3 regions of the Paenibacillus sp. FSL H8-0079 genome follow, and region 3 is predicted to be linked to each of the others. Evidence: riboswitches for the same ligand, from Rfam matches in the RefSeq annotation. Region 3 holds a riboswitch; each other region holds the start of a gene.
The links. A riboswitch is a leader RNA that binds a small molecule or an ion and turns the genes downstream of it on or off. The one in region 3 is predicted to bind S-adenosylmethionine.
Positions count from the first base shown of each region.

Region 1 (11,145 bases), 3.3 Mb from region 3:
ACTGTTAAGCAGTTATATCCGTGGCACAGAAGAAGACAACAGAGAGCTCGATCCTGAATATAGAACACACATAACAGGTTGGGAAATCGAACCAACATACGATAAGACCAAGCATCAGTTGGTCTACTCCCACCCTGACCCTTGTTGATTCCCACGTCAGCACAGATTAGGAAACATAAAATAAGCCGTATATCTCTTCTGGAGAGATATACGGCTTATTTCTTAATAGCTTCACATCATATCATACATATCGTGAATTATTCAGTTGCAGGTTCAACTGCACCTTTATAACGTTCTTCGATAAATGTTTTCACTTCTTCGGAGTGCAGAGCAGCAGCCAGTTTCTGGATCGCATCTGCATCCTTGTTGTCCTCACGGGAAACGAGGATGTTAGCGTATGGATTACCTTGCAGATCTTCGATCAGCAAAGCATCATTCGCCGGATTCAGGTTCGCTTCGAGCGCATAGTTAGCGTTGATGAATACCAGATCCGCTTCATCCAATTGACGAGGCATCATAGCTGCATCCAGCTCGATGATATCCAGGTTCTTCGGATTTGCTGTGATATCTTGAATCGTAGAAGTGATATTTGTGTTGTCTTTCAGCGTAATGATGCCTTCCTTCGCGAGCAACAACAGTGCACGTCCACCATTGGATGGGTCATTCGGGATCGCTACTTTTGCGCCGTCTGCCAGTTCATCCAAAGACTTAATCTTTTTGGAGTATCCGCCAAAAGGCTCAACATGAACAGGTGTTACAGCAACGAGGTTGAATCCACGTTCTTTATTCTCTGTGTCCAGGTAAGGTTGGTGTTGGAAGAAGTTTGCATCCAATTTTTCATCAGCAAGTTGCTGATTGGGTTGAACATAGTCATTGAACGTTACGACTTGCAAACGAATACCTTGTGCTTCCAGTTCAGGCTTGATACTTTCCAGAATCTCTGCGTGTGGTGTAGGTGAAGCTCCAACTTTCAATTCAACTGTACGAGGTGCACCTGCTGAATTGTCTGCGCCGCTATCGGCGTCCTTGTTGTTTCCGCAAGCTGCGAGAACCGCAATCAACATAAGACTAAGTAGAGCAAAAGACCATTTTTTCATGTGTAAAACCCCTTCTCTAATCATTTTTGTCATGTGGCGTCCGCATTATTGCATAACCATCATGTAATCTATGTGTTATTTCCTGGTGAAAAATGTAACCAAGCGATCTCCAGCCATCTGGAGAATTTGCACTAGAATGATCATCGACACGACGGATATGATCATGATTTCATTCTGATAACGGAAGTATCCATAGTTAATTGCCAGTGTTCCCAGACCTCCACCACCGACCATGCCCGCCATCGCCGTATAGGAGACGAGCGTAACGATGGTAATTGTTATACCAGCAAGCAGACCAGGCAACGCCTCAGGCAGTAACACCCGTCTTACAATCTGTCCGGTCGATGCACCCATCGCCTGTGCAGCTTCAATGACACCCCGATCGACTTCACGCAAAGTAGTTTCCACCAAACGGGCAAAATAAGGAGCTGCTGAAATAACCAAAGGAGGTATAACGCCGAGCACCCCGGTAGCAGTACCGACGAGTATACGAGTAAATGGGATAAGTGCAACAATCAATATGATAAATGGGACTGAGCGCAAAATATTAACAATCAGGGATAGTATCGTGTACACTGCCCGTGACTTAATCGAAGCAGATCGGGCTGTCATGAACAGCAGAACTCCGAGTGGTAAACCAAAGATAACGGTAAACAAGCCTGATACACCCAAAATTTGCAGTGTCTCTATGGAAGCTTTACCAACCTCTTCCCAACGTACGGTTGAAAAATCCATCTAACGAAGCACCTCCACATCAAGTCCCTCTGCGGTCAATTCGGATATGGTCCGTTCAATCGCATCTGACTCACCCTCGAATCGAACGGTCAACTGCCCATAAGGAACCTGTTTGATCGTAGAGATCGTACCTTGCAGGATGGCAAAATCCACACCTGTCTTACGTACCGTTCTGGACAAAATCGCTTCATATGTTTTATGACCCAGAAAGGAAATCTTCACTAGTTTAGAAGCAACACCTGCCTGCAATTCAACGCTTGCATTCGCCAGAGCGGTCTCTTCCAGAGCAAGTCCAGCTTCATGGTCACGCATCGTGAAGTCCCGCGTAATGGCGTGCTGCGGCTTCAGGAATACTTCTGTTACAGGTCCCTGTTCCACAATGCCACCTTGATGAATGACAGCAACCTTGTCACAGATGTTCTGGATGACGTGCATCTCATGTGTAATCAGCACAATCGTGAGGTTGTACTTTTCATTAATGTCGAGCAATAATTTCAGGATTGAATTCGTCGTCTGCGGATCAAGTGCCGAAGTAGCCTCATCACAGAGAAGTACATTCGGATCACTCGCAAGCGCTCTTGCAATCCCAACACGTTGTTTCTGTCCACCAGATAATTGAGCCGGATATTTACTGCTGTGTTGCTCCAGGCCAACCAGAGCGAGCATTTCCTTCACTTTGCGATCAATGGCTTCCTTAGGTGTATTTACAAGCTTTAGTGGAAAAGCCACATTGTCATATACCGATGCCGAGGATAGCAGATTAAAGTGTTGAAAAATCATGCCGATCTTGCGTCTCTGTTGCTGCAATTCAGTTTTACTCAGGTCAGTCAGGTTGACTCCGTCGACCCATACTTCACCCTCCGTTGGACGTTCCAACAAATTAATACAGCGAATCAGTGTACTTTTACCTGCTCCGGAATGGCCAATGACGCCATAAATTTCACCCTTGCAGATGCTCAAATCCAGATTGGATAACGCTGTTGTGGATTTTGCCCCTTTACCATACGTCTTGGTCAATCCTTTTAATTCAATCAATAGCACTTGCCCCTTCCTACCACCTACATGTATCTTTACCCGAAAGAAAGGAAAACTCCCCTTTACGTACAAAAAAAGAAGAGCCCCTTTGCAGATACAAAGACGGCTCTTCACGTGAATTTACCTTCTCATCTGCCAAAATCGTGTCTTGCACCATTTTGTAGGAATTAGCACCTAACATCTATAACGAATGACACATGTGTCATTCAGTATAAATCGGTTGCCGGGCTTCATCGGGCCTGTCCCTCCGCCGCTCTCGATAAGAAATATGAGGTTGTAAGATTCTATAAGTTCATGTAGTTCATGTTATATACTGTTCGAAAGTTCAGAAACTTCTGTAAAAATAATGATATTCATGTACCATTCGATCTGAAACTCAGTATAATCCAAGTATTCCGATTTGTCAAAGGGAATTATTTCATTTATTTTACTGCGTTAACGTTTCTTACCTCGCTTAAGCCATATCTGATTAATGTAGCCGTATGAAGTACTTAACGTTTCACACACCATATCCACGCCCTGACGCATTTCATGCACATGCTGATCCAGATCCTCCAATTTCACTTTCCCTTGCAACGTCTGGTGTAACTGCCACAAATCATCATGCATTTCAGAGTTCATGTAGTGAATTTCCATATTACGTCGTTTGCGAAGCTTACTCATCGGTTCACGATATGAATCCTTGATCTGAATCAACCGCAAAGCAAGGTCATGATGCTGCGTCGCATAATCGAACTGCCTTAACACGGTAAAATAAGAAAAATGCGCTTTTGTATTTGAGGTATTCAGCTCGAATATTTCATTCAATACCGTGCCGACTTTATCCAGAATGGCAAAACAACGGATGAACCCATCTTTATAGAAATAAACATATCGGGCATACTCGGCTTTCTCTGCCTGCGTCATATCGTCCGTAGATCCTGCAACGACCTTTTTGCGAAAATGAGCAGCAGCGAAACAGCTTTGCTCCAGTTCATCCAGTGAGGAGATGAGTCCCTGCGTCCACACATACAGTTTCCGATAGTCATGCGTGGGATCATGGTCCACATGCATTTGTCGCTGAAACAGCTCGAGCGTATGCGCCATGGATTCCATCGCTTCCTTCAATAACCCTTCGTTTATACGCGGCTTTTCCCCGAGCAACGTTCGCAGCATAACTAACCTCCTCTTTTCCACATCAACAAAGATTCATCACCATCATACATAACCATTCCGAGTATACGTGTAATTGCTACTTGCCATAGGTTGCCCTGATCCCCCTGACATCAAACAAAGTCCACCTGTCCAATGATGTACATCACTGGATGGTGGACTTTCAAGTTTAACCCAAGAGTCGTTCCAATTTCAACGGAATTTAGAAACGATTAGCCGGGCGATGTAGCTTGTACACTAGGAAACTCATATAGGTTAAAATCCCAAACAATATGGCGATATCCAGCATATGAGCGAGGGCCACGAACATGTATACTTCCGGACGGCTCATCGTCACCATCATGAAAATACCAATGACCACTTGCATCAGAATCAGAACAACGGATACCACACCAAGGGTACGCATTTCTTTGTTATCCGGATGATTACGGTAAGCGAAATGACCCAGAATGGCGATAACAATTACGAGCGACGCAGCCGCAGCACGGTGAGCAAACGCAACCGCTACCCCACCCGAAAGCTCAGGAATAATCTGCCCATTACAGAGTGGAAATCCGGAACATCCGCCTGCAGAATCCGTGTGGCTCACAAATGCACCTGTGTATACAACGAGATACGTGTAAACCGTGGAGAACCAGACCAGATTCCTGAATTTTTTAGTAACCCGAGGGTATCTATTCAGGCGCTCCAATCCACCATCTTTTGCCTCCTGCCTTATGCCCAAGGCCATCATGAGAGAACTAGCAAAAGCGATCAACGCAAAGCCGAAATGCAGTGCCATGACTGCTGAAGATTGGGAGAAAACGACGGCAAAAGCCCCCATGATTCCCTGGACGATAACAAATACCAAGGTTAAGAAAGAAAACAATTGCAGGTCACGGCGTGACTTACCGAACCGCAGAAAAGCAACAAACGAGGCAATGGACAACAGTCCAGCCAGTGCGCTTACAGCGCGATGGGAATATTCAATAAGTGAAGCCACAGTATGTGCCGGAACGAGTTTTCCGTTACATAAAGGCCATTCCGTTCCGCAGCCAAGGCCCGATTCCGTTTTGGTTACGATGCCTCCACCAAAAGTGGCCAGAAACATGACAAGACAGGTTAATACGGTTAACCATTTAAATAAAGTTAAGTGCTTCAATTTTTTCTCACCCGCTGTTGGTTTAAGATGGCGAAGAATATTCTCCGCTTGTTTCGATACTTTGACACTTATTTCACAACTAAACTCATTATACCGGATAAAATGTTCATTGACGTCGCGCTTTGTGACAAAATGTTAACGTCTGGTGAAATAATGACCCACAGGTCATTTGGGATATGTAATTGAGGGATATGCCAGTTGAATTGTGTCTTAAACAGAATCCTGAGCACACAAACGCCATTTCCCTATTTCAAGAGAAATGGCGTTTCATCTAGTATACCCTTTTACAACATGAACCTGTCATGCTTTTATTATCATTTATGGATCGTGTTGTACACTTCAACTGCGCGATCTAAGAACTGCTCAATCTCTTCTCTCGACTTGCGCAGCTTGTTCACGTACCGTACGAGTTCGCGGCCATCTGTATACGCCACAAAGCTCGGAATGCCAAGAATGTTCTGCTCTTCACTAACGGTTCCAACCTGGTCTACATCGACCTCAATTAAAGTCAGTTCACGTGCATATTTCGCTTCAACCTCAGGCATAAACGGATCGATGTATTTGCAGTCTCCACACCAGTCAGCCTTGAATACGGCAATCGTTAAACGTGGGGATTGAATGGCTACATCAAATGCCGGTTTGGATGTAATTGATTCCATTAGGTTCATCTTCCTTTCTGTACCTTGTCTTAACCTAAGTGAAGCAAATTGGCGAGTGGAAGTCAAATAATCAGCGCATACTTAGAATAAACCACATGGTCTGTGAAATTAAACCCAGAACATCATGAAAGGATGTCACATCATGACTTCCACCAGAACCGATTCTTCCAGCGCACAACATCACGGGTCCCTCCTGCAGATGGTCCGTTCCATTCCGGGTGCTGCCCGGGAAGTCTGGCGTGGTAAACAGGCAGCCTGGCAAGCTTCAGCACAGCTACGTCACCCATTGCGTGACATGGAGTGGGACACAGATACGGCAGCTGCCCTACAGTCTGAGGTCGAGCGTTTGTTGCCTGCCAGCGGCAAGTCTTTTGCACGAACTGATCAGGTCCAAAGTGCACTTGTCTGTGAAGAAGATTGTATCATCCTTGAAGAAATTAAGACGCTGACCCAAGAGCATAATCGGAGTAACATCACTCGCACGGCAGCCTATCTGGATTGCTACGAGCAATATCCCGAACTGCATTGGGCGCTACTGGCTCATATGGTCTCTCGCAACGGCGGATATCACATGACAGATCTTCAGAGTGATCTGATGCATAATTTACAGAATCAAAGCGATCGTGAGCATATGTATCGACTGCTGGAGCGGTGTAACGCACTCATTTTCCAGGATGCATATCCCCAGCTTCTACTGTATATGAACAGTCGCCGGATCGGACGAAGCTGTTTTCATCTCTTGTCACACTTTCACGTATCGGCGTTCATGACGCCATTTTGGGAACGCTTTTGGCTGGAACGGTGCAGTTCACTGCTAAGTGTGGCATTAATTATTAATGAGCAGAACTATATCGAGAGCCGGGTGGTGCAGCATCCTTATTTTCAAAAAGAAGTACTTTCCAAACCCGCATTCCATCTGCACAATCTGGCGGGTCTGAATCATATCGTCTTTCCTCTTGGACGAGAAGCGGGGCTTGCAGGACGGGTTATTGAACATTTCGGCAAGCTGGATGAGCGCATTCTGTTTGGCAAAGGCCTGTATGCTCTGTTGTTTGGCGTAGAGCAAGTACACACACAAGTGTTGGAGTTCGCACGTTCGGTTCCCCATCGTGGCTCACGTGCCGAATATTGGCCTGGCCTGTTTACCCATCATGAAGATGAGGCAGGTGATCATACACTTTATGCTCAAGAGCTACTAGATGAAGAATGGCTACCCGAAGGGCAACGATTGTATAGTCCGGAACTTCTCGCCGTATGGGGAGACACGCCTTATGAGCCGATTACCAGACAGGACTGGCTTCAGACTCGGGATTGTCTCGGTTATCTGACCGCACCACGTCGCCCATGGCTATTCGAGATGAGTCACGAACACCGATATGGCATGCTGAAAATAGCACTGGCTCATGATGCTAAAGTCATCACACACTAATGCTGAAGATCATATGGAGCAGGCAAAGCCGCATGATGTAGATAATCCGATGCACCGCTAGCAGAGGCTTACTCACCTAATAATTAGCCTAATGTTTAACTCAGGCGCTCAGCTGGTCTTAACGATACAAAAAGCCCTGTCCGCTTTAACAGCAGACAGAGCTTGTATCATATTTTGCACAATATTGATCTTAAATGATTATTCTGGCAGGGTTATCCTCTCTGCACGCCTCCACGTTGGAGACGCATGAGTGGACGGAGAATTTTTTGCAGAATACGGGGGTAACTGCCCAGCTCGTCCTTGCGCAGTACACGCAGCACGACCATGAGAACCAGATACACCACCACCACAAGCACTCCAACCACAAGACAGGTAAGCAAGAAGGATACGCGCGCTGGCAGGAACAGTCCAAAGATCATATTGCCAATCCAGTTCGCTGCAAACCCTACACCTGCTGCAAGCACCACTGTAATGATGAACCCTTTCCAGCGATCTCCCATGATGGAGAAATCAACGATTTTGCGAAGGACTCGCAGATTCAGGTACGTGATCACCAAGAAGCAGAGGGCCGTTGCAATAATGATGCCGTAAATACCGAAGATTGGCGCCAGAATCAGACTTGCGACCAATTTGATCACAACACCTGCTGCGACACTAACCATCGTAATTCGCGGTTTACCTACCCCAAGCAAAATGGAGTTGGTCGTCATCATCGTAATCTGGAAAATGGTACCGAATGTCAGCAAAGCAATGATCGGCGTTCCATCCAGATTGGTAAACAGCAATCCATTAACCGAATACGCTGCCGCACACAGTGCAATGACAATCGGCATACCTGTCAGAATCGAAATGCGCAATGCAAGTGTAACCTGATTCTTCAGATGAGCTTCATCCTTGCGGGCAAATGCTGCCGAAATGACAGGCACCAACGACTGACTTAAAGCGATAGCCAGAATCGGAGGAATACCCGCAATACTTTGGGCCTTGGCACCCAGGATCGCAAGTACGCCTGTCGCTTCTTCGAGTCCGATCTGGCCACTAAGCAGTGGTACCACAAGGGATGAATCGATGAAGTTAATGGCTGGAACCGCAAGTGAAGACAGCACAATTGGAATAGACAGCTTGAAGATATCACTGTAGATACCTCGCATCGGCAACTGCTCTGCACGCTCGTAATTCAATTGGGCCGCACGGTCGCTACGACGCAGCTTCAAGGTGAAGTACAGCATGACACCGAAGGCACCCACACTTCCTAATACCCCACCAAATGAAGCACCCGCAGCAATCGTCTGGTCATCATAATTCCATTGCAGCATGACATAAGCCACGATAATGGCTGTACCTACGCGAGCAAACTGTTCCACAATCTGTGAAATACCGCCTGCTGTCATGTTGCCGCGTCCTTGGAAATATCCACGCATCATCGCAATAGCCGGGAAGAGCAGCAAGGCTGGGGCCAAGGCGCGAATGGCGCTGACTGACTCCGGTACTTTGGACACATACGTAGCATAATAAGGTGCCGCGAACCATAACAAAGCAGACATGACTACCCCGGCCACAGCCGCAAAGATCAGGGCTGCACGGTAGATCTGTTGAGCTTCACCCGCGCGTCCGAGCGCATAGCGTTCCGATACCATTTTACTCAGAGTACTCGGTATGCCCGCTGTTGCTACAGTTAACAGCATTAAATATACCGTATTGGAGATCGTAAACGATGCGTTACCGATATCGCCGAGGATATGCTCCAGCGGCACCCGTTGAACCAATCCGAGTACTCTCGCGATCAGCGCAGCTGCCGCCAGAATGAGCGTACCCCTAATGAATGTTTCTTTCTTAGACAAACCAATTCCCCTTCTTTCCTCCACACCGGACGTACATCCCGTTGAAGCTAATCCCGAACGTTTAGGCGAATCTTACCACCCAGATAATAAAGAGAACAATCATGACGATTTGCAAAATAATTTTCATTACAGTGCTCGTAAATAGCCCCACCACGGAACCAAAACCAACTTTGGACGCTTTGGAAGGTGAAGACCCTCCGATCAGTTCCCCGATAAAAGCACCGATAAATGGTCCCAGCACCAGTCCGAATGCCGGAATGACAAATGGCCCAATGATAACACCAATGGTACTCAGCGTGGTCGATAGCTTGGAGCCACCGAACTTCTTCACACCCCAAGCGCTGACGACATAATCAGCCACGAACAACACAACAACAATCAGAATCTGGATGATCCAGAACCACACGCCGAACGGATCAAAGCTGAAGAACCAGCCGTAGACCAGAAACGCGAAGAAAATCGCTACAGCACCAGGCAGTATGGGATATACCGTTCCAGCCATCCCCACTGCAAACAGCAGCACAATTAAAATCCAGGCAACGGTTGCGAGCAAAGGTTACTCCCCCTTCAAAATATGTTCACGGATCACTTCGACGATACCGTCATCATTGTTACTCGCTACGATCAGATCGGCCGCTTCCTTCACCTGCTCTTGCGCATTGCCCATCGCTACACCAAGACCTACCGCCTCAATGACAGCCAGATCGTTCAAACTGTCTCCGACAGCAACGACTTCGGACATCTCGATGCCCAGCAGCTTGCAGACTTCCGCTACACCACTAGCTTTGGATACGCCAGCAGGGTTGATCTCAATATTGACGGGTGAAGAATTCGTCATTTGCAGACCACCCATTTGTTGCAGTTCCATCATGATCTGGTGACGCACTTCATCCACTTCGGTATTGAAGCCAAATTTCAACCATTCCAGACCTTCAATATTGTCCGTCCAGCGATCACGGTTGAACAGCTCTTCCACGGAGTATGCCCAGTACCAGCTATTATATTTCTCACCAATTTCCTGCATTTTACGAATCAATGCCGGGTCCATCAGATGACGCATATGCAGATCATGCGGTGCTTTCCAGACCTCACTACCGTTAACGGTAACCATCGGTGTCTCTAGTCCAAGTTGGACCGCATAAGGCATCGCATGGAATACGGCTCTTCCCGTAGAAAGGCACACATGTACACCCCGTCGAATGGCAATCTGTATCCACTTGGCAGTCTCCTGTGTAATTTCATGATTATCGTTAAGCAATGTTCCATCCATATCTAGTGCCAGCAATTTGTATTTCAGTTCACTCATACAGTAGTTCCTCCTAGGTTGTCTCTCTCCAAGTTGAACTCATGGATATCCATTCAGGCACTACGCGGGCCCTCTCCGTTCCACAATGGTTCTCCAGCTCAACTTAAAGGTTCTCTTTATCTAATTTTAAACATTCTTTCACAACAAGATCGCCCGGCATCCGTAAAACGGACGCTCCGGACGTCACAGCTAACGACATTTTACCACAGATCATCTGTATGCAACAAAATAACCCGTAATCAGAAGGATGACACATCAAGATAGATATATGTTCTATATCGAACTAACCATTCATGCCTTCAAAGCAAGCAGTATCCAAAAAAGGCAAGGGAAACTCCCCTGCCTCTGCAAATCAAATCTAATTCATTCACTGCATATCAGTGCATTTCAATATTCAGTATTACTTACTCTTGGTCTTGCTTCTGATCTTTCTTGCCTTTCGGCGTTCCATCGAGACCATATACTTCATCGTATGCATCGAAAATTTTCCGTGCAATTGGCGAAGCACTGACTGACCCGAACCCACCTTCCGGTACCACAACCGCTACAGCCAGCTTCGGATTATCCCGTGGTGCAAAGGCAATAAATACACCATTTTCTTTTTTGTTCGGTCCGGTCCCCTGCTCTGATGTTCCTGTTTTCCGGGCATAATCGTAAGGGAAACCGTCAAATGAGCTTACTTTGGTAACCATACCTTTATGAACTTCATTCCAGTGCGCATCGGCAAAATCAACTTCATTGAGCACTTTA
Region 1 is NZ_CP150300.1:5,430,672-5,441,816, forward strand. Features, by position in the region: gene MHI06_RS24250 (MetQ/NlpA family ABC transporter substrate-binding protein) at 258-1,097, opposite strand; gene MHI06_RS24255 (methionine ABC transporter permease) at 1,173-1,832, opposite strand; gene MHI06_RS24260 (methionine ABC transporter ATP-binding protein) at 1,833-2,867, opposite strand; SAM riboswitch class I at 2,993-3,133, opposite strand; gene MHI06_RS24265 (Cthe_2314 family HEPN domain-containing protein) at 3,303-4,022, opposite strand; gene MHI06_RS24270 (heme A synthase) at 4,222-5,160, opposite strand; gene MHI06_RS24275 (thioredoxin family protein) at 5,475-5,819, opposite strand; gene MHI06_RS24280 (DUF2515 family protein) at 5,962-7,248, shown strand; gene MHI06_RS24285 (polysaccharide biosynthesis protein) at 7,461-9,089, opposite strand; gene MHI06_RS24290 (DUF456 domain-containing protein) at 9,151-9,591, opposite strand; gene MHI06_RS24295 (Cof-type HAD-IIB family hydrolase) at 9,646-10,395, opposite strand; gene MHI06_RS24300 (penicillin-binding protein 2) at 10,800-11,145, opposite strand, start outside.
Region 1: linked by a shared signal. The riboswitch ahead of MHI06_RS24260 (methionine ABC transporter ATP-binding protein) and the one ahead of metA (homoserine O-succinyltransferase) in region 3 are both predicted to bind S-adenosylmethionine.

Region 2 (11,145 bases), 2.9 Mb from region 3:
CCATTGAACTGGAATCCGGGCACCTGAAAGTGACCATCGCCGATTCGGGTCAGGGCATACGTGTACAGGATATGCCGTTTGTTTTCCAACGTTATTTCAGAGGCCAAGTGAGTCATACAGACCAACGTGTTCAGGAAGGTACGGGACTGGGTCTTTCCATCTGCCAAAGCATTATTGAAGCACACGGAGGCCATATTTCCTTCACCAGTAAAGAAGGACAAGGTACAACCTTCCGGTTCTACCTGCCCATCTGCTAAGCCACACTGGCGTGGCTATTTTATCAAATGCCTTTAACTTCCGCTTCAATCCGTTTGCCTGTAATACTTTATTCATAATTTGATAAGGCTTCCTCAACATCTCTCCTCTAGAATGAATCCTATACTGCACTCGGGAGTGATTCGACTTGTCCAAAAAAGTGATTATCCGTGCACAGAATCTGTGCAAGACGTACAACAGCGGAAGTGAGCAACATCATGCCATCCGTAATGTCGATCTCGATATCTATGAAGGGGAATTCACGGTGATCATGGGTAACTCTGGCTCTGGCAAATCAACTCTTTTATATCTGCTAAGCGGACTGGATCAGATCACAACAGGTGAGGTCTATTTTCGTGACCAGCGGATTGACGCTTACAGTGAAGGAGAAATGTCCGACTTCCGCACCCGCCGAATCGGTTATATCTATCAGAGCATCAATCTGGTCCCGGACCTTTCCATCAAAGAGAACATTGCTTTACCGGGATATATCGCTGGAAACAAAAAGAAGGACATCCAATCCAGGGCTGCTGAGCTGATGAATGCCATGGATATTGATGGACAACGTAACCGTCTCCCCTCCCAAACTTCCGGAGGACAACAGCAACGAGCAGCTATTGCACGGGCTTTGATCAACTCGCCAGATATCATCTTTGCGGACGAACCGACCGGAAGCCTGAACCTGGAACATGGCACAGCCGTTCTCGATATCCTCACGGATATCCACCGGAAAGGACAGTCCGTAGTTATGGTTACGCATGATATTAAAGCCGCCTGCCGGGCAGATCGCCTGATCTACATTCAGGACGGCAAGATAGGCGGAATCCTTGAGTTCAATACCTATGACGATCATCAAATTCAAGATCGTGAAGCGATCATCTTCGCTTTGGTTACGGGGAAGGAATAACGATGGCAGTCATGTTCAAACTTAGCTTGTCGTATCTGATCAGGAACAAAATACAAAATACGTTGATTGCGCTACTCCTGCTACTCTCGACACTTCTTGTATCCACAGCTATTGTCATACTGGCGAACACGGGCAATCAGTTTCAGGAAATGCATACCCGTACCCATGGATCTCATCAGATCCTGACGTTTGAGAAAGGACTGAATGACCCGAAAGTTGTACACGACTGGTGGGCTTCCCAAGATGGCGTTGAGGTATCTCCATTGCTAACGTATCGTACATTGTCAGGCATCGTTTTTGATGAAACGGATGTTCCTAACCTCTACCTGTACATGTTTAATACGCCTCCGCCGCCATGGGGTGTGGATGAACTTATTTTCTCAAGTGGAACACCCCGCACGATTCCCTGGCCAGGTTCCGTCTGGATTCCAACGTCCATGGCGAATGGCTATCATATCTCGGTAGGCGATACCATTGGCTTCAAAACCGGCTCACAAACACTGAATCTGAATGTGTCCGGCATTGTCATCGATGTACCGTACGGAGCCCCTTTCTCAAATACAGCACGGGTCTGGATGAATCCAGCCGATTATCAACGTGATCTCGCGGCGCTCACAGGTAACGAGAATCACATGATAGGAATCCATTTTAACGATTACAGCATGAATTCGGTGTATTGGGAACGATACAATCGTGAGACAGGCACTCCGTTTCTAGAATCCAAAATGGAATTCGAAGCGATCTCCTCTTTTTATCTGATTATTAACCAGGTTATTGGCTTCATGATGATCTTCATGGGCGTTGTCATGCTCTCCATCGCTTTAATGACCATCGGATTCACGATTTCGGATGCCATACTGGCCAATTACAGAACGATAGGTATTCTCAAATCACTCGGTCTGACTTCCCGTAGAACGATAGGCACCTATGTTATTCAATATGCGTTGTTGTCCATCGTAGCCATTATCCCAGGGCTTGCAATGAGTGTATGGATATCCAAATGGATCATTAATATATCCGTATCCTCTCTTCGAGTCGATAATCAGAACATTCCAGTCCAAGGGTTGGACGCGACCATACTGGCTGGTGTACTTCTATTTGCGCTAGTGATACTGTTCACTGTGTTGTACGCCAAAAAAGCACGTAGCATACAGCCCGTGCAGGCTATTCGTTATGGTATGTCGGAGACAGATAACAGCCGGATGGCTGGAAAAATGAATTCGCCATGGGCACACTGGGTCGGCTTCACACGAATGCCTGTGACCGCGGTCCTTGGACTTCGACATGTTTTCAAAAACACCAAAAGTTCTGTTCTCACACTTTTACTGACCACCATAGCTTCCTCCGTACTAGTCTTGGGATATGTGCTGCTGACCAGTATAATCGGAATTGAACAGACAGCAGCCAAATGGGGATATGACAATGCCAACATCGCAGCAGTCGTAGTGAACAAAAGTAACTTCCCCAAGGCTGAACTTAAGCACGTGTTAGCGCAGGATTTGAGGATCCGCAATGTAGGCTGGCAAGGGAACATCACAGGTGTAATTAGCCCGGAATCTTCAACAACAGTAAAGGGCCAATCCATCAGTCTCAACTTGAGTGTACTGGACGGGAGTTATCAGGAGCTTGGATTCGAAACGTTAAAAGGGGATAACCCACAGCACGCAAATGAAATTGCCATTGGTGTAGGTGTAGCCAAAACATCAAACAAAGATCTCGGTGATCTCATCGACATCTATATTGAAGGAGAAAAGCGTACATTCCTCATCACAGGCATCTATCAGGCGATCGCCAACATGTCTGTTTCAGGCCGAATCACCATCGATGCCATGAGAAGTGTGAACCCTGGTTATGGTGAATTTGATGCCATCTTCATCAATGTAAACGATATGGCACAAGCGGATAAGGTTGCCGGGGAATTGAATGAACAATTTAAAGATTTCGCTTCGATAGTCACCCAGAAGACGTTGCTCGATTCAGTCTATGCGGAAGCTGCTAATATCCTAATCTATCCCATAAGCCTGATTGGATTATTGTTCATCGTTGTGACCTTCATCATTATTTTCAGTACCTGTCGAATCAATATTCGCAAAGAGAGCAGAACGTACGGGATATACAAATCGCTGGGGATGACATCCCGTCAAATCCGATTATCGCTCACCCTGGGAATGGTTGTGTTGTCCGCCATAGGAGCAATACTGGGTATTTTCGTAGGCGTATATGTGCTACCTCTTCTGCTCGAAATGGTCCTTTCCAATTATGGTATCGTGCAACTTCCATTGATTCTGAATTGGGGTGAAATGATACTGTTCGCCTTCCTAAGCATCATTGCAGCAGGTCTTGGCTCATGGTTTTCTTCCCGAATCATTCGGGAAACATCACCACGTATGCTGGTTATCGAATAATGTAATAAGGATCTAGTAACACAATAAAAAAAGCCTTTCCACTCCTTTATAGGATTAAAGTGTACCCTTTGTAAAGGACATTTTGAAAAAAAACTAGGCAACTTGTTGAAGCTGCTGTCTGTATTTTACAGGCGGCAGCTTTTTCAAATTCCATTGCCCTCGATAATGATTATAGTACGTCATATAACTCTTAATTTCTCGTTTTACTTCTTCTAATGTTTCGCATTCTTTGATATTCGTTTCATCCTTAAAATGCCCAAAGAATGATTCTTGGGGAGCGTTATCCCAACAGTTTCCTCGTCGTGACATGGATTGAGTTAACCCCATTTTTTTCACTACGGATTGGAATTGTGGGTTCGTATAATGAAAGCCTTGATCGGAATGGATTAACGCATCTTTTGTGATATGTCGGTGTTTCTTCAATTGATGAAGCGTGTTCAGCGCAATGTCTATGCGTAACGAAGAAGACACTTCATACGCTAAAATCTCATTCGTCTGTGCGTCTTTCATGGTTGATAAATAAGCTCGCTGGTTGCCTTTGTACGTTAAATAGGTGATGTCGGTTAATAACACCTTTCCCGCCTCGCCTGGCTTAAAATTGCGCTGTAATTCGTTTGGACATGTGCGATGTTCTTTCGTTGCTTTTGCCATTCTACGGGCTGGATTAGCCTTTCGAATGGGACAGATGATTTCAAATTTCTTCATGATCCGACGAATCCGCTTCAAGTTGTACGTCATCTTGTACTGATTTTCTAATGTCATTTTAATTTGGCGTGCTCCTTTTTTACGTCCACGGAATCGATAGGCCTTTAAAATCATTTCCTTTACCATCTCATCTGCTTCGGCTTCAGCTATACGCTTTTGCGCTGATTTTTCAGTGAAGTAATTGTAATAACCCGAACGTGATACTTCCATAATATCGCATAGATAGCTGACCAACCGCTTCAATTTATACGTTCTGATCGTCCGATAAATGAGTTCAAACTTCAGCTCTACAGCCACTTTTATTTCTTTTTCAACATCTGCCTTTCGAGTAGATCGAGCTTTTTTAGCAGTTCATTTTCCGCTCGTAACAATTGATTTTTTGCTTCTAATCGTTCAATCTTTTGTTCTAATGTTAATTCACGTTCCGAAGGGCGACCTGAATTCGTTTTACGTGTATCCTGTAAGCCTTCTACACCCGCTTCACGATACGAAGCACGCCAACGTTTTCCAGAAGAACGGACACGCTCTAAACCAATACATTCAACATCTAAGCCCGCTTCTTCAAAAATGTCTCGTGGCAGTTTACCCTGTTCATTTTGTGCAATGAAATGGCGCTTAAATTCATCGGTATACGTAATCGCCTTTTCACTAACAGCGATCACATTTGGATTCCGTTTTAGTTGTTCTTGTTCTTTCTTCGTCAGTAATCTTTTCGTCATAACATTTCCGCTCCAACATCGTTTTTTTTCATTATAAACAAAGTACCCTATAAGATGGGCTTTTTTCAAAGTGTCCATCTTATAGGGTACATTTTAGATGTGGAAAGGCTTTTCATAATGATATGATCTACTTCCGCCATTTCTTCGCAAGTGCACCAATCTGATGTGGCGTTGTTCGGCAGCAGCCGCCAATAATTTTCGCGCCCGCAGCAACCCACTGCTCCGAAGCATCACTCATGCTGCCACAAGTACCCTGTCCGCTCCACGTCTTCGTTGCTGCATCGTACACTTCTCCCGAGTTCGGATACACAATAACAGGTTTGTCACTGGCACGGCTGAGAATACCTACGGCTTCCGTCACCACTTCCATCGGAGCACAGTTCAGGCCAATCGCCACAATCTGCGGCTCGGAGCCAAACGTCTGTGCACATACCTCAAGTGGTGTACCCTCGCTGATGCTTGTCCCGTTTTTTAAAGAAAAAGATAGCCAAGCATACGCATGAGGAAACTCCTTCAGTAGATCAACCAGCACCTGTGCTTCCTGCAACGAAGGAATGGTCTCAAAAGCCAAAATGTCAGCCCCCGCTTCAATCAACGCCGCCATACGCGGACGGTGAAATGCAACAAGTGTCTCATCCGACACGCCGTAATGTCCCACATACTCTGAACCATCCGCCAGATAGGCGCCATATGGCCCAACGGACCCGGCAATAATTGGACGTGGACGAAAACAATCTCCTTCGCGATCTACTGTACGATCTGTTATATGCTCCTCGTGCTCCACGTTCTGGGAACGTACCGAAGGAGCTTCTACAAGCTGACCTGTCGAACTTTCTCTTCCTACTAAATCACTCTGCACTTCTGCCCACACGTCATCTCTCGCCTGTGCAGCCAGCTCCACCGTCTTGCGGATCAGCTCCAGTGCTGCCTGTTCACCAATCCCTCTCTTGCGGAAACCATCCACCGTCGCCTGATAACTGGATGTAATCGCACAGTCGGCTCCTGCTCGAAAATAATCCGCATGGACCTGAACGATGACATCTGGATTCTCAATTAACACACGGGCAGACCAGAGCGGATCATCCAGATCACATCCATGCTGTTCAAGTTCGGTCGCCAGCGCTCCATCCAGAATCATGACTGAGTGTTCACGTAGGATCTGTTCTATGGGATTAGTCTGTTGTGCTTGCGTCATGTAATTGTCCTCTTTTCTTGTTCGCACGTTCTGTCAGATAATAAGCGGCGTAACACACTGCGATAAATGGAACCCCACAATACAGTGCAATTCGCTGTGTCGGGTCAAAAGCAATACCTATGCATGAAGCCAGACATAATATAAATGAAATAATTGGTACAGCCGGGTACAGCGGTGTGCGGTAGACCAAATCTTTGACCGCATGTCCTTCCCGGATATACTGTCTGCGGAACATGTACTGGGAAGCGCTGATGCTCATCCATACCGCAACGACAGCCAGACCTGAAATGGAAACCAGTGTAATATACACGGTACCTGGCGCAATGACACTGGACAGCAAAGCCAGCGCACCACCAACCATACTGATTAGAAGTGCATTCAATGGCACACCCTGTTTGGTCAATTTGGCAAACCACGGGGAGATCGTTTTTTTGTCAGCCAGAGACCAGAGCATCCGCGACGAAGCATACAGGCCTGAATTGGCAGCAGAGAGAATCGCCGTCAGAATAACAAAGTTCATAATGTCTGCTGCATAGGGGACTCCCACTCGCTCCATTACGGCTACAAACGGACTTTCCAGTACACTGGCATCCGACATAGGTAGCAAGGCAGACAAGATAACAATCGTTCCGATGAAGAAAATAACCAAACGCCACAGCGTTGTATGAATCGCTTTCGGTATCGTCTTCTCCGGATTCTCCGTCTCCCCGGCGGCAATGCCGATTAATTCGGTACCGGAGAATGCAAAGTTTACAGCAAGCATAGTCATCAGTATCGCTGTAGCTCCATGAGGGAACCACCCGGATGCGGTAATATTTGATAGAAACGGAGCCGGTTCAGCATCCGCCATCGGAATGAATCCGAACATGGCTGCGCCACCGATCATAATAAAGACTACGATAGTCACTACTTTGACAGATGAGAACCAGAACTCGGATTCCGCAAATAATTTCACCGTTAAGGCATTGAACAGGAAAATCATTAGTGCAAAGAGCGCACTCCATATCCAAACATTTACCGATGGAAACCATCGCTGCATCAACAGTCCCGCGGCTGTAAATTCGGAGCCAAGCGCAACAGTCCAGGTTAACCAATACAACCAAGCCACCGTGTAGCCTGTTGCTGGACCGATATATTTGGCTGCATAACTATGAAACGCTCCTGTTTCTGGCATGTGAACAGATAGTTCACCAAGACAGAGCATCACCAGATATACAACGATCGCTCCGATCAGATAAGACAAAATGGTTCCCATTGGTCCCGCCTGTTGAATCGTGTAACCCGAGCTGAGGAATAAACCCGTTCCAATCACTCCACCGAGAGAGAGCATGACTACGTGCCGTGCCTGCATTTTCCGCTGAAAATGCCCTTTGTCGTTGTTGTTCTCCATACCTGCTGCTCCCCTACTTCTTCATCCAGAAAAAACAAAAAAGACCCACTCTTCCTAAAGAGTGCGCCGTTACTGACAAATAAAAACAAACGCTCCTATCTATCAGGCTTTCACCCGCTGGAATTAGCACAGTATCCTTCAGATCTGTTGCTGAGGTTTCTAAGGGCCAGTCCCTCCACCTCTCTGGATAAGAAAATGATTTTTTACTAATATAGCGATCTATCATGAATGTGTCAACATTTAAATAATAAATGTCCCATTCTACGCTATTCGGTGGAAGAGCCCGGATTGGTAATCGTGATCTTTACATCATACGTAATCGGTACAGTGCTAAAGATTTGGTCCCAATCATCTTTGATTTTCTTCCATGTTTTTGGTTCTTTGATACGCAAGCTATCTCGAAAATCCGCCACATCAGCTTTATAGGTATGCTGAATTTTGTATAACACCTGTCGAATCTGTTGTTCGGCCAGATCAGAAAATTCCTTTTCCAACTCTCTGAGGTAAGCACCTTTTTCCTCTTCCTCGGGAGCACGCCAGTCCTCCATCAGCCAGCCTTGGGATTCAATCTTCACATCGAATGAAATATCATTGCCAACCACTTTGGGAATGATTTTCACTTTTTTCTTCTTTATTTCATATACAACGGTGAATCCCTGTTTGTTGTGTGTCTTCAAGACCCCTCCTTGTTCTTTGGGCTTGAGCCACGATAAACCTTCCAGATCCGTTTGACTAAGTTCTCCGAGGAATTTGGTCGTTTTCCCATCGAATATGCTGCCTCCGGAGAACTTGTCCTCTCCATCCGAATTCAATACATTCTGGAGCAGGAAGCTGGAACCGGACTGCATTTGGGCGTCTAGCTTGGATAACAACACTGGTTCCAGGACTTTGTTGGATAGATACGAATTGTTCGTGATCCCTGTTAGATAGAAAGCTGGAATTCGAGAAGGGTCCTGCGAAGATAGCACATCTACCGCACGATGATGACTTATCAGTACGAGACAGTTGGGACGTATATCATTATCTCGAAGGACAAAATCAAGCAGTTGGTCCAAACCATATTTTTTGGCAATATCCTTGGAGATGACGATCACCTTCAGATGATGTCCGATGAGAGGCCGATCCCGCCTTAACGCAAACTGACGGAAGATTTGCAGCAAAGAATCTCCAGAAAGTTGTTCATTGGAATAGGATGTTTTGCCGGAAGAAGGCGAACCGGATTGCTGGCTCGATTGACTGTTGGAGAAACCTGGAGCGATCTGCACCGTAGCGGTCACATAGTTCTTCTTTGGATATGTACCTCCCTGAGCAGCGATGTCTTTCTCAAATTGTGTCTCTTTGCCGACATCGATTCCAAGACCAACATAGAGACTTAAATCCTCTACCTCCCGGCTGCTCCAGCATCCAGATAGCGTCAACAGAATGCACAAGGCAGATACTACACGTAAGAGCATACGGAATGGAATCATGCATGCTTGCCTCCTTTTTTACGAACCAGACTTAACAACAACAGTATCAGAGGTAAGATGGCAAATAACAACACGGATGCATTGCCCAGCATATCCCCCAGTGCAAAGGTATCATCCACCGTTTTAGGCATCATTGCTGTCACATAAATGACCGGAAGCAGACCATACATAATACCTTTGATTTTTTTGGTGCGAAACAAGTCACGAATGCCCACCGAAGCGCAGTAATGTGTAATCGCTGTTGTCGAAAAAATTTGCATAATCCAGATAACAAGCAACAAAGACTCAAATCGCTCAAATATCAGACCTTGAATCTCGAAGCTTCTTACCAAATCCAGCGTTGGCCAGGTACGAGTTTTGATCCCATCGAGCGATAAACTGCCTATAACCATCACAACCGTGATCAAATAAATAATGGTGGATACGAGTATCCCCCAGCTCATCGCCTTATTGCTCTTCTTCGGATTTTTCATATAGGCAGTCATGATTAACATCACCTCATATCCCGTATATGACAGTAGTGAAGGCTTCAGTCCTTTGAAAACAGGCATAATCCCATCTCCGAGCACAGGTCTCAGATTACCAATCTCGAATAGCTGGTTACTAAGTAGAATTTCAATGACAAATATGATGATCGTAATCGGCAGAATGATCTCAAACACACGAACAATGACACCAAGTCCACCTGAGATCATATATATACCGATCCACATGAAGACCATCACAATCGGCCAAGTGGGGGTGCGTTCGAGTAGATACATTCCTGTCACATCAGCCATGACTCTTATTTCGAAAGCGGCAATGACCATGAAATACATAATCATGGCACCGCCCAGTATGTAAGCGATCCAGCTCCCCGTAATTTCACGGGTGAACTGGAACACGGTTTTCCCCGGAAATCTGCGACACAGGGTAACCATAATGATTCCGATACCAGTAATAATCAGTCCAGACAGGATGATGGAAATCCAGACATCTGGTGTTCCGACAGCCTTGCTGGTCGTTCGAGGTAACGTCAATATCCCGGCACCGAGCATGTAATTGACAATAATTACAACGGCCTGCGTCGTGGTTAGCTTTCCTTGGGAGTCACTCACTTTAGTTCACCTCCAGTCCTTCTGTAGATAGCAATTCAATTATTTTTTTCGATCCTTATCTATCGGATTTGTCATCTTGGGACGCAACCTCATCATATTTAACGGAGCACGGATAACGAAATCCTTCCATTCATTCATGTGATAAGGAACTGCTGGGGCAACATATGGCACGCCAAAGCTCGAAAGTCGTGCCAGATGTGTACACACAAGCAGGAAGAACATAACTACGCCATACAGTCCGAGTATAGCTGCACTAAACATGGCGGCAAATCGCAGAATCCGCAACGTTAACCCTGCACTATAGACAGGAATCGTAAAGGAGGAGATGGCTGTAACCGCAACGACAATAACCAAAAATTGGCTTATGATACCCGCCTGTACCGCTGCTTGGCCGATAATCAAACCTCCGACGATCCCCATCGCGGGCGCAATCGGTTTAGGCAACCGGATTCCGGCCTCCCTCAGAATCTCAATCGAAAGTTCCATGATCAGTACTTCAATGATCGAAGGAAACGGTACTCCCGTGCGCGTTTCAATAATCGTCAATACCAGCTTGGTCGGGATAAGTCCCGGATGAAACGAGATAAACGAGATATACAGTGCAGGAGCAAGCAATGCCAACATGGCGGCCATAAAACGCAACATTCGCAAAAAGGTTCCAGGAATCCAGCGTTCATAGTAATCTTCGGGAGATTGTAGCAACATGCTGAAGGTCACGGGTACAACCAGCACAAATGGCGTTCCATCCAATAAAATAGCCACCCGACCTTCCAGCAAAGCGCCAATGACCCGGTCAGGTCTTTCCGTATTCAGTACCTGCTGAAAAGGACTCAGGGTACTGTCTTCAATGAGTTGTTCCACATATCCAGATTCCAGCATCGAATCCATGTCCATCTCTTCAATTCGTTTGCAGACTTCAGCCACGAGATTGGGATCGGCAATATCCTGAATATAGGCTATCGCCAAATCTTTTTTGATCCGCGAACCTACTTCATACTTTCGA
Region 2 is NZ_CP150300.1:5,750,413-5,761,557, forward strand. Features, by position in the region: gene MHI06_RS25745 (HAMP domain-containing sensor histidine kinase) at 1-257, shown strand, start outside; gene MHI06_RS25750 (ABC transporter ATP-binding protein) at 404-1,162, shown strand; gene MHI06_RS25755 (FtsX-like permease family protein) at 1,165-3,567, shown strand; one part of gene MHI06_RS25760 (IS3 family transposase) at 3,661-4,610, opposite strand; one part of gene MHI06_RS25760 (IS3 family transposase) at 4,610-4,991, opposite strand; gene mmuM (homocysteine S-methyltransferase) at 5,119-6,186, opposite strand; gene mmuP (S-methylmethionine permease) at 6,164-7,576, opposite strand; SAM riboswitch class I at 7,669-7,770, opposite strand; gene MHI06_RS25775 (Ger(x)C family spore germination protein) at 7,843-9,045, opposite strand; gene MHI06_RS25780 (spore germination protein) at 9,042-10,142, opposite strand; gene MHI06_RS25785 (spore germination protein) at 10,182-11,145, opposite strand, start outside.
Region 2: linked by a shared signal. The riboswitch ahead of mmuP (S-methylmethionine permease) and the one ahead of metA (homoserine O-succinyltransferase) in region 3 are both predicted to bind S-adenosylmethionine.

Region 3 (11,145 bases):
ATTTCTTTTGACGCAAGGTGGACAGGACATGTTCAAAATCTTCACGGGTTGCGTTTCGACTGCCCAGGATGCTCATCTCTCGCTTGTGAAACTCCGGATCATGAAAGGTAATATCCGCTTTCACCAGCCCTACAAAAATGAGCTGACCACTATGCGCCACATATTGAATGGCCTCATTCATGGAATTCACATTACCAGTTGCGTCAAAAACAGCCGTAGCATAGTCACCTCCCGTGATTTCAGCCACTTGTTGTACAGTATGTTCATTGGCCTGAACCAGGTCATCCGCTCCAGCCCAAGTACGGCTAAGTTCCAGCCTGTCCAGATTACGATCAACAGCAATAACACGCGCTCCCGCCTGTTTGGCGAATGCCATCACACCGAGTCCAATGGGACCTGCTCCAACCACAACCACATGCTCACCAGGCTTGATTCCTGCTCTCCTGACGGCATGAGCACCAATGCTTAATGGTTCTACCATCGCCGTCTCATCCAGCGTCAATCCTTCTGCTGAGAGCAGATGTGAGACAGGCACGCTGATTCTTTCTCTCATGCCACCGTCTACATGCACACCCATGACTTGCATGGACACACAACAATTGGTTTTTCCATTGCGACATGCAATACAATGACCGCAGTGCAGATACGGAATAATGCTTACCTGATCCCCGGGCTGCAGCCCTGCATCGTTCGGACCGATCTCTTCAATAACAGCCGCCAGTTCATGACCGAGTACGCGAGGATAGGTAAAGAACGGCTGATTGCCTTTGTACGCATGCAGATCCGTTCCACAGATACCAATCCGCCGAATGGCAATCAGTGCCTCCCCTTCTGCTCGTTCCGGTTGGGGCAGGTCCTGCAGCTCCAAACGGTCTATTTCTTCACATACAATGGCTCTCATCGTTGTTCCCCCTTGGATGCTTCTGATGTCATGTTGTGATGCTCTGTATTATATTCAGGACGTCCGCTTGGCCACGTCTCATTATGCAATGGTGCCAGAATGCGCAACACTTCCTCCAGCAGACTTTGATCTATCGGTTCTTCTATCCAAGCTGCATTATTGACGATATTGCGCTGGTTGGCACTGCTCACCAGTGTTGTGGGAATTCGTTCATTCGCCGTCGAGAATTGCACGGCCAGCTTGGCAATGTCACTGCCTTGTTCTGCACAGAAGCGGGCAGCCTTCAGGCAGAGTTGTTTCACCCGTTCATCTGCCGGATGCCAGGCAGGAGCACCTCGGGTACTTAACAAGCCCATAGAAAGAGGCGAAGCATTAACGAGGCCAATTTCTTTCTTTTCCAACAGGGGCAACAACGATAACAATGAGGTATCATTCAATGAATAATGACAATACGAGATGATCACATCGGCATCGATCTGTGGCAGAACCTTCTCGAACAACGGCAAGGGCAATCCGCATATCCCCGCATGACGAATAACTCCCTGCTCTTTCAGACGCAACAACGTTGGAAAGGCTTCTTCGATAATAATCTCTGCTGGCACAAATTCAATATCATGCAGGAATAAAATATCAATATAGTCCGTATGCAATCGATCCAGACTCTCTTGCACACTATCCAGAATCCGCTGACGTGAAAAATCAAACTCGTTTTCCCCATACCGTCCGGCTTTGGTTGATAAAATATACGAACTGCGCGGCAAGCTACGAATGGCCTCACCCAGTACATTCTCCGCCTTCGTCAATCCGTAGTAAGGTGAAACGTCTATGTAATTCATCCCCGCATCTACGGCAGCATGTACGGTACGAACCCCTTCGTCCCGGTCAATGTCACGAAATACTGAACCGAGTGAGGATGCTCCAAAGCTCAATACAGGTATGTCTAGTTCTGTCTTTCCAAGTATTCTTCTCTTCATCGGTTAGCTAGCCCCTTCCCAGCATGTCTGACTACACAAGTTCCTTCTCATTGTAACAGTTCAATTTCAATATAAAATATCGGCAATTGCGTAAGATGTACTGTTTAATGACCTTGATCTGCGGAAAAATCAAAAAGCCCACCGTCTCTCCAAACGGAGTAGTCGGTGGGCTTGGCTTCATAAACACTCATCTACGATTAACATTTAAAACATGTATAAGCGTAATTTCAAATAATTAATATTAGTTCTGCATTACGAAATCTTCATGCACGGAATTCTCTTCGTCGAACATGCGCACGATGTCATATCGGGTGTTACGTTGTGCCGGAATATAACCGGACTCCCGAATCAAACGGAGAATGGATTCAATGTTAACTTTATATGTTGCACCAGCAGCAGATACGACGTTCTCTTCGATCATCGTGCTACCGAAGTCATTACAGCCAAATTCAAGTGACTTCTTACCGATCTCAGGGCCCATGGTTACCCAAGAGGATTGAATATTCTTGATATTATCCAGCACTAGTCGGCTGATGGCTACAGTCTTCAAGTACTCTTCCGGCGTCTGACGCTCCAGCTTGAGGTTTGTATTATCCGGTTGGAAAGTCCAAGGAATGAACGCCAAGAAACCTTCGGAGTCATACTTGTTCGCAATACATTCGTCCTGAGCTTCACGTACACGGAGCAAGTGCAATGCACGCTCTTCCATCGATTCACCAAGGCCGATAACCATTGTTGCTGTGGTGTTCATGCCGATGCGATGTGCAGTTTGCATCACGTCCATCCAATCCCGCCATGAACCTTTCAAGCGGCTGATTTTCCGGCGTGTGCGGTCATCCAGAATTTCAGCACCACCACCAGGCAGGGAATCCAGTCCAGCTTCGTGAATGGCACGAACAACCTCTTCCAATGTAAGACCATCGGATACTTCAACCATTTTCATAATCTCAGCAGGTGAGAAAGAGTGCATGGTGATGTTCGGGAAACGCTCCTTGATGGCTTTCAACAGGTCTGTGTAATAGCTGAAAGGCAGGTTCGGATTCGTTCCGCCTTGCATCAGAATTTCGGTACCATTCACATCTTCCGTTTCCTGAATCTTCTGGAAAATAACTTCGTCCGGAAGTACATAACCTTCATCGGAACCAGGTCTGCGGTAGAAAGCACAAAAACGGCAGTACACATCACACACGTTCGTGTAGTTGACGTTACGCCCAATTACAAATGTTCTGTATGGTTCAGGGTGCATGCGTTTCATAATGACATTCGCAGCTGCCCCGATTTTGTCCACTTCATTGGATTCAAATAGCTGAATCGTGTCTTCCAAGTCCAAACGTTCGCCCCGAAGGGCTTTATCTAAGATACGGTCTACCGTACTCATCGTAAAAAAGCCTCCCTCATGAAGAGAAATTATATAACGATCCGTCCCAACTTGTTTAAGAGAAGCAAGTTCTGGTGGCAACATCGTATTTCTGTACTCCACATATCGTAACACAGGTTACATGTGAAAAAAAGCACCTTATGTACAGGTGCTTTAAAAATAAGTAAAAATTTTTACATATGGAATCAAATTTATTCGATATTAAACGATACACTTAGGCGTTTTGGGGTACCCACTTTTCCTAGGATTCCTGAAGTGCTTGTTCCAAATCTACAATCAGATCTTCAATGTCTTCGAGACCCACCGAGAAACGCAGCAGCCCATCTGTAATGCCTCGGTCACGGCGAACCTCAGCCGGCATTGCCGCATGAGACATCATCGCTGGGTAAGACAGAATGCTCTCCACAGCTCCCAAGCTTACAGCAACAATGGGTAGCTTCACCCGGTTAAGAACTGCTTTCGCGCGATCGCCTGAACCAACGTCAAACGAAACGACAGCTCCATACCCCGTTGACTGGCGCTCATGTGCCTCACGGCCCGGATGATCCTCCAGTCCAGGATAAAAAACAGCGGTAATATCACTGCGCTCATTAAGCCAAGCCGCCAGTTTGGCTGTGCTCTGTTCGCTGTGAGCCATGCGAGCTCCCAAGGTTTTCATGCCGCGCATCAGAAGCCAGGATTCTTGAGCCCCAAGTACAGTTCCGAGTCCATTTTGCAACTGTTTCAGTTGTACGCCAAGTGATTCCGTGCGAGCAACGGCTAACCCTGCCAGTACATCACTGTGACCTCCGAGAAACTTCGTAGCACTATGTACGACGATATCCACGCCCAGCTCAATTGGACGCTGATAGTAAGGTGTCATAAAAGTGTTATCCAGAATCGTGATCAGGTCATTTTCCTTCGACCAGTCAGTCACAGCAGCGATATCCGTGATTCGCAGTGTCGGGTTGGACGGTGTTTCCATATAAACTGCCTTGGTGTTCGGCTTGAGCGCCGCTTTTACTTCATCTATATTGGTCATGTCTACAAAGGTCGTCTCGATCTGCATACGGCTCAATATGGAAGTAAGCAAACGATACGTACCTCCATATACATCTTCCGTTACAATCATATGATCCCCTGCGGAGAACATCATGAACACACTGGAAATCGCGGCCATTCCCGATGAATAGGCGAATCCTCGCGCTCCACCCTCCAGCAGTGTGATGTAATCTTCCAGTGCCTGACGTGTCGGATTACCCGAACGACTGTAATCATGTTGAGGCGGATTGAAGATATCAAAATGATGGAACGTTGAAGCTTGATAGATCGGTACACTGGAAGCTCCAGTCGTTTTGTCGATCTCATCACCGAAATGAAGCAATTTGGTATTGAATTTCAACTCGGAATTTGGCTTGTTATTGGACTCACTCATGATGCACGCCTCCTTCAACTTCCTGTTGTGCAACGGTAAGCGCATTGCCGAGATCTGCTATCAGATCATCCGCATGTTCAATGCCCACGGAGAACCGGAGCAGACGGTCATCCACACCTACAGCCTCACGAATTTCAAGCGGTATATCCGCATGCGTTTGTACCGCCGGGTAAGTCATAAGAGATTCGACTCCACCGAGACTTTCGGCAAAAGCAATGAGTTTGATATGACGCAGCAATGGTTCAACATAACGTGCATCCTTCACTTTGAAAGAGAAGATACCTGTGTTACCCGTGGATTGTTTATTCTGCACCGCATACCCCGGATGATCCGACAGGCCTGGATGATACACTTCACCCACTGCTGGATGCTCAAGCAAGTATTTGGCAATGGTAAGCGCATTGTATTCATGACGCTCCATGCGAAGAGCCAGCGTTTTCATGCCTTTCATTAACTGGTAAGAGTCACTTGGAGACAACACGGCGCCAATGGAATTATGCAGGAACGCCATTTCCGCAGATAATGCCTCACCCTTGGTTATGATTAATCCGGCTAACACATCATTGTGTCCGCCCAGATATTTGGTAGCACTATGAATGATGATATCGGCACCCAATTCAATCGGACGTTGGAAAAATGGAGTCAGCAACGTGTTGTCAACAATTGTCAACAGGTTGTAACTTTTCGCCCAGGAAGCGACGGCTTCCACATCTGTAATCATCATCAGCGGATTCGTTGGTGTCTCGATGAATACAGCTTTGGTATTCGGTTGACGAACATTCTCCAGTGCTGCAAGGTCATTCGTGTCCACATAACTTGCAGTTACGCCGAAACGAGACAGGATGCGTTCAAGTAGACGATAGGTTCCGCCATACAGATCCAGCGATACAATCAGATGATCCCCTTGACCAAACATGGCAAAGATGGTTTGCAGCGCGGCCATACCTGAGCTACAGGCAAACCCTGCATCACCGGACTCCAGCGCTGCAGCTGCTTCTTCCAACACTTTGCGTGTTGGGTTGGTCGTACGAATATAATCAAACCCCGTGCTTTGACCAAGCTTCGGGTGGCGAAACGCAGTGGATTGATAGATCGGAAAGTTAATGGCGCCTGTTACCGGTTCATTGATGGACCCAATTTGTGCTAAGCGGCTTTCGATTTTCAACTTGTTGTTGTCTTCCATTGCTGCATCCTCCTGTAATCTCGATTAGATTTGCGGGCCAATATCGTAAGGTGTTTCTTGATACACATAGTAATTGAGCCAATTAGAGAATAATAAGTTGGCATGAGCACGCCAAGTAGCCGGTGGCACACGGGAAGGATCATCATTCGGATAATAATGTCTAGGTAATGCAATATCCATCCCTTTCGCTGCATCCCGGTCATACTCCCACTTTAATGAGAAAGGGTCATACTCGGCATGTCCTGTAGCAAAAATCTGTTTGCCGTCTTTGGTAGCAACCAGGAAAATACCAGCTTCCTCGGATTCAGCCAAAATCTCTAATTTCTCATTCTTTTCAATATCTTCGCGTCGCACTTCCGTATGACGGGAATGTGGAACGTTGAATACTTCATCAAATCCACGCAACAACGGAACATGAGGCTTGTTGATGGTATGTGGGAAAACCCCAAAACACTTCTCATCAAGCGCAACCTTGGGTACATCGAAATGATGGTATAAACCTGCCTGGGAAGCCCAGCATATATGCAGGGTTGAAGTCACATTGGTTTTGGTCCATTCGAAGATCTCCTGGATTTCATTCCAATAGTTCACGTCTTCGAAATCCATCTGTTCCACAGGGGCACCCGTAATGATCATTCCATCGAAACGACGATGCTCAATCTCATCGAAGGTTTTGTAGAACAGATCCAAATACTCCTGAGACGTATTCTTCGACGTATGGGATTTGGGATGTACCAGAACGACATCCACCTGAATGGGCGTGTTTCCCACCAGACGAAGCAATTGTGTTTCGGTCGTTTCCTTTGTGGGCATCAGGTTTAATATAGCGATACGGAGTGGACGAATATCCTGCTGGTATGCAGAAGTTTCATCCATGACGAAGATATTCTCTCCTTCAAGGACTTCTTTTGCTGGTAGCGTATCGGGTATTTTGATTGGCATGGGTAGTCTAACTCCTCCTTGTGCATAAATAGATGCAGCCACTGCTGGCTTGATGTCTTCACATCAATACAGTTGTAGGCTGCCATGAGCTTGTCTACAACCATTGGATTGAAGTTCCATCCAAAGTTACGACAATCTCAAGTTCCTTAGCGAAAATCACTGCTGAGAAGTCGGGGCATATGACAAAGACCTTCCTCGGATTTCGAGAAAGGTCATATGTAAATAGATATGCGCCTCTCTCATCTCTCAGTTACAACAGTGCCACTTGACACTTGGTCGCTGCAAGAATTAGCACCGTGCGGTATACCGCCGGTTGCCGGGTTTCATCGGGCCAGTCCCTCCACCTACTCTTGATAAGATTTCGCTGTATTAGATTGTAATTTAATGTGGTTCACCGTCTACTTTATTACATTAATGCCCTCACGTCAAGTTGCAGTTCTACGTCTGCTTTCCAGATCGGAACCGTTCATCATCCGTTGTCATACACTGCCTCAGGGCGCGAAATAGACACATTTTTGCGCTTGAAAGCACCTTGTACCAGCGGTATACTAAACAAGGTGTTATAAACCCTTATGTGAGAGGTGACATATTAAATGGATGGCGACCCGAGGCCTGACTGGCAGCCGAATTCCGACAAACTGCATAGAGAATTGACATCAGCATGCCGGCAGCGGGACGTGACTTCCGTTTGATTATATAGTGAACGCAGCCCTGATCTCCAGGCTCCGCTGCCGACCGGCTGATTTGTTCTTTTTGCGCCCATAATGATAATATCCGCCAAGTTGGCGGGTGCAGAAGGAGTAGATTAACAATGAAAATCCGGTTGGTTAACAACGGTGTATTTATTCCGGTGGACGACATTCAGCAGGCGCTGACTCCACCAGCGGAAGGATTTTACTGGATTGATGCGGACGTAGACGATTTGGCGGTACTTCAGCCGCTGTTCTTGATGCATGATCTGGCAGTGGAAGATTGTCTCAGTGATGAAGAACAACGTCCGAAGATTGAAATTTATGAGAACCATTACTTTATTGTGATTAATAGCATCCGTTTTGATGATGAAGAGATTTTTCTACGTGCGGTGAACTTGTTCCTCGGCAGACATTTCATTATTAGTGTTACGAAGCAGAAGGTCAGCGAATTGCGCACCCTGAAGCCCATCCTGTGGGAACAGGAAATCAGTACACCGGATCGTCTGCTCTACCTGCTGGTTGACTTGATTGTTGATAATTATTTCACCGTAGGTGACCGAATTGAAGCTCGGATCGAGAAGCTTGAGGAAGACATTCTGATGCACACCAAAAAGTCACATCTGAATGAAATCATCGGACTGCGCAGTGAGATTCTGTGGCTGAAAAAAGTCCTTGGACCTCAGAAAGAGGTCATTAATACACTGAACAAAAAAGATCTGCGTCTCATCGATGATCAACTGCAAAAGTATTTCAGTGACATCTATGAGAATGCTGTAAAAATATCTGAAACCTTTGAAACATATCGCGACCTGATGGGCAACTTACGAGAAGCCTACCAGTCCAGTATTGCGAACCGGGCGAATGAGATCATGCGTGTGTTTACTGCCATTACCACGGTCTTCATGCCGCTGACGGTCATTACGGGTATATACGGAATGAACTTTACGAATATGCCAGAGCTTAACTGGAAATACAGCTATTTTGTTGTGATTGGCCTGATGGTAACACTGGGCCTGAGCATGTTCTTCATTTTCCGCAAAAAAGACTGGGTATGAACTCGTATGAAATAACAAAGACGAAGCGCTCCTGTGGGAGAAACGCCTCGTCTTTTTTTCATTTCCTTCACCTAACCAACATTCTGCTCTGTCTCTGCATGCCGACGAAAACGGATTCGAATCATGCGCAGTCTTTCATAGACCTGCTCCAGACTTCCTCCGTCAGGCTTCTCTCCTCCATACACCTTATGTAATACTGGCTTCAGGAACGTATCTCCCAGCTCCTCATACGCGCTCCATACGGCCTCTTGTTCGTTCTCTGGCATAACTGCCAACTCTACATCAAGAAGACAATCGGTGTCATAACCTTCAAGATCCAGTGTCTCTAACAGCTCAATCAACTCACGTCGGGATAATCCGGATCGATTAACAATCTCCTCTAACGTAAAACCTTCCTTCATGCCTTCAAGCACTTGCTTACGCGTGGTGAACTTGTCGAGTTCCTGTTTGTACTTCTGCTCTCTCTGCTTGTATAACCAGCTCTCATACTCTTCTTCCTTCAGCGCCGTGTATACCCAGTCCAGCGGGAATGTCGTTGAACGCTCCAACCCGTTCGTAATCTCCATCCATTCCGTACCATACTCGGTTGCTTTGCTCTCTCCTACGCCGGGCAGTTGCATCAGCTCATCCATGGACTGTGGAACAAAGGCACTGATCAAACGCAGCAGACGATTTGTTGCAATAAAATACGGTGCCTTCCGGTCAGACACAACTCTCTTCCTGCGCCATGTGCACAGATCCGTATATAACTGCTCGTTGCCGTATAGTTCACTATAACAATGGAGCCGCTGCCCACCATAACTGCGTGACTTCAGATCATCATTCTCGTGGAATAACCCCTGCAACTGCGGTCGGTACCCCTCACTCATCTGTATGGCAAGCTGATGACGGTAGATATGAAGTAGCTCCTCCCAAGAGGTCCCTTCGTACCAGATGCTGTCCTCACGTTCTCCTTCCTCGTAGCGACTCCATCCCAGCTGCCAGCTATCGTCCTCTTCCCCAATCCATAGCTGCGCATACTCTGCATTCTGATCTGACAATCTGGACAATCTGTTCATGAAAATGACTTCCATTTTCCGTTCCCTCCCTTTGACATTTCAGCCTATACAGGTTAGATATGCTAACTACAGGCAGCAAAAAAAACACCTCTCCTGCAAAATTCATGCAAGAGAGGTGCTTCCTCATTAACCGTACTATGCTGTTGCCCATATCATACCACAATGGTAAAATTCGTCAATCCCTTATTGTACTACTTGTTCAGCGCTAATTTGGCAAGCGCCAGCGAACCACACAGCCCTGCATTGTCACCAAGTCCTGGTGATACAATATACTGGTCAATGTCGGATTGAAGTGCCGGATGCTGAACATATCCTGCAAGCAACTCCTGCAGTTTGCTACGAACCATTGGGAACAGATGCTCCTGCTTCATTACCCCGCCACCCATTACGATTTTCTGCGGTGAGAGAATCAGAACATAGTTCATCAGTGCGTGTGCCAGGTAATGTGCTTCGATCTCCCATGCTTTATGATCTGCGGGCAGTTCATAAGCCGGTTGCTCCCAACGTTTGTTAATGGCCGGTCCTGCTGCAAGGCCTTCGAGACAGTCACCATGATACGGACAGAAACCTTCGTATGTATCCTCCGGATGTCTGCGTACAATGATATGTCCCATCTCTGGATGTGACAATCCATGGACCATTTTACCGCCAACTACAGCACCTGCACCAATGCCTGTACCCACAGTGATATACAGACAGCTCTCAAGACCTTGTGCAGCGCCCCAGGTTGCTTCTCCAAGTGCCGCGCCATTCACATCCGTATCAAATGTCATCGGTACATCAAAATGCTCCTTGAGCTTGCCAATCACGTTATACTGTCCCCAATGTGGTTTCGGTGTTGTTGTGATATAACCATACGTTGGGCTTCCTTCAATCGGATCAATCGGGCCAAATGAACCTACGCCCAGCGCTTCAATGCCTTTGCCTTCAAAAAATGAAATCACTTGAGCCATGGTCTCTTCCGGTGTCGTCGTGGGAAAACTTACGCGTTCCAGAACTTCTCCATTTTCCGTGCCAATACCACATACAAATTTGGTTCCGCCTGCTTCAATTGCGCCTAAGATCGTCATGTTAGTCACACTCCCAAGTTAGTTTAATAGGAATTGATATTATTTTAATTAATGACACTGTAATTACCCTGCTACTTAATCTCCAGCTTGGACAATCGTTTCATCAACGTCTGCCTCCAGCTGTCTGACAGCGCAGGAATGGCCAGCAGCGCCTGAATACCTTCAGCATTTTCTTTCCCCTGATGCATAATTCGATTGGCTTCAAGAACCGTCATTGAGGCTGGATCGGTGTTAATCCGTCGAAATATCGACGAAGGCCTTACCTCCCCTTCTTGCAGTACACGAAAGTAAAAGCCGGTATGTCCACTCTCCTGAAAATAAACAGGTAGCTCCTTATAGTCATACCTCGCACCCAGCTTGAAGCAAGGTTGTCTGGGCTGACTGACCTGCACCGTGGCTTCGCCCAACTCGTACATATCACCAATCCGGACGTCTTCTTCGGCACAGCCTTCAACCGTCAGATTTTCTCCACAAGCTC
Region 3 is NZ_CP150300.1:1,988,090-1,999,234, reverse strand. Features, by position in the region: gene MHI06_RS09115 (zinc-binding alcohol dehydrogenase family protein) at 1-901, opposite strand, end outside; gene MHI06_RS09110 (aldo/keto reductase) at 898-1,875, opposite strand; gene mqnC (cyclic dehypoxanthinyl futalosine synthase) at 2,117-3,253, opposite strand; gene MHI06_RS09100 (PLP-dependent transferase) at 3,495-4,667, opposite strand; gene MHI06_RS09095 (PLP-dependent transferase) at 4,660-5,850, opposite strand; gene metA (homoserine O-succinyltransferase) at 5,875-6,792, opposite strand; SAM riboswitch class I at 7,029-7,152, opposite strand; gene corA (magnesium/cobalt transporter CorA) at 7,604-8,539, shown strand; gene MHI06_RS09080 (HRDC domain-containing protein) at 8,611-9,612, opposite strand; gene MHI06_RS09075 (ROK family protein) at 9,789-10,667, opposite strand; gene MHI06_RS09070 (MOSC domain-containing protein) at 10,739-11,145, opposite strand, start outside.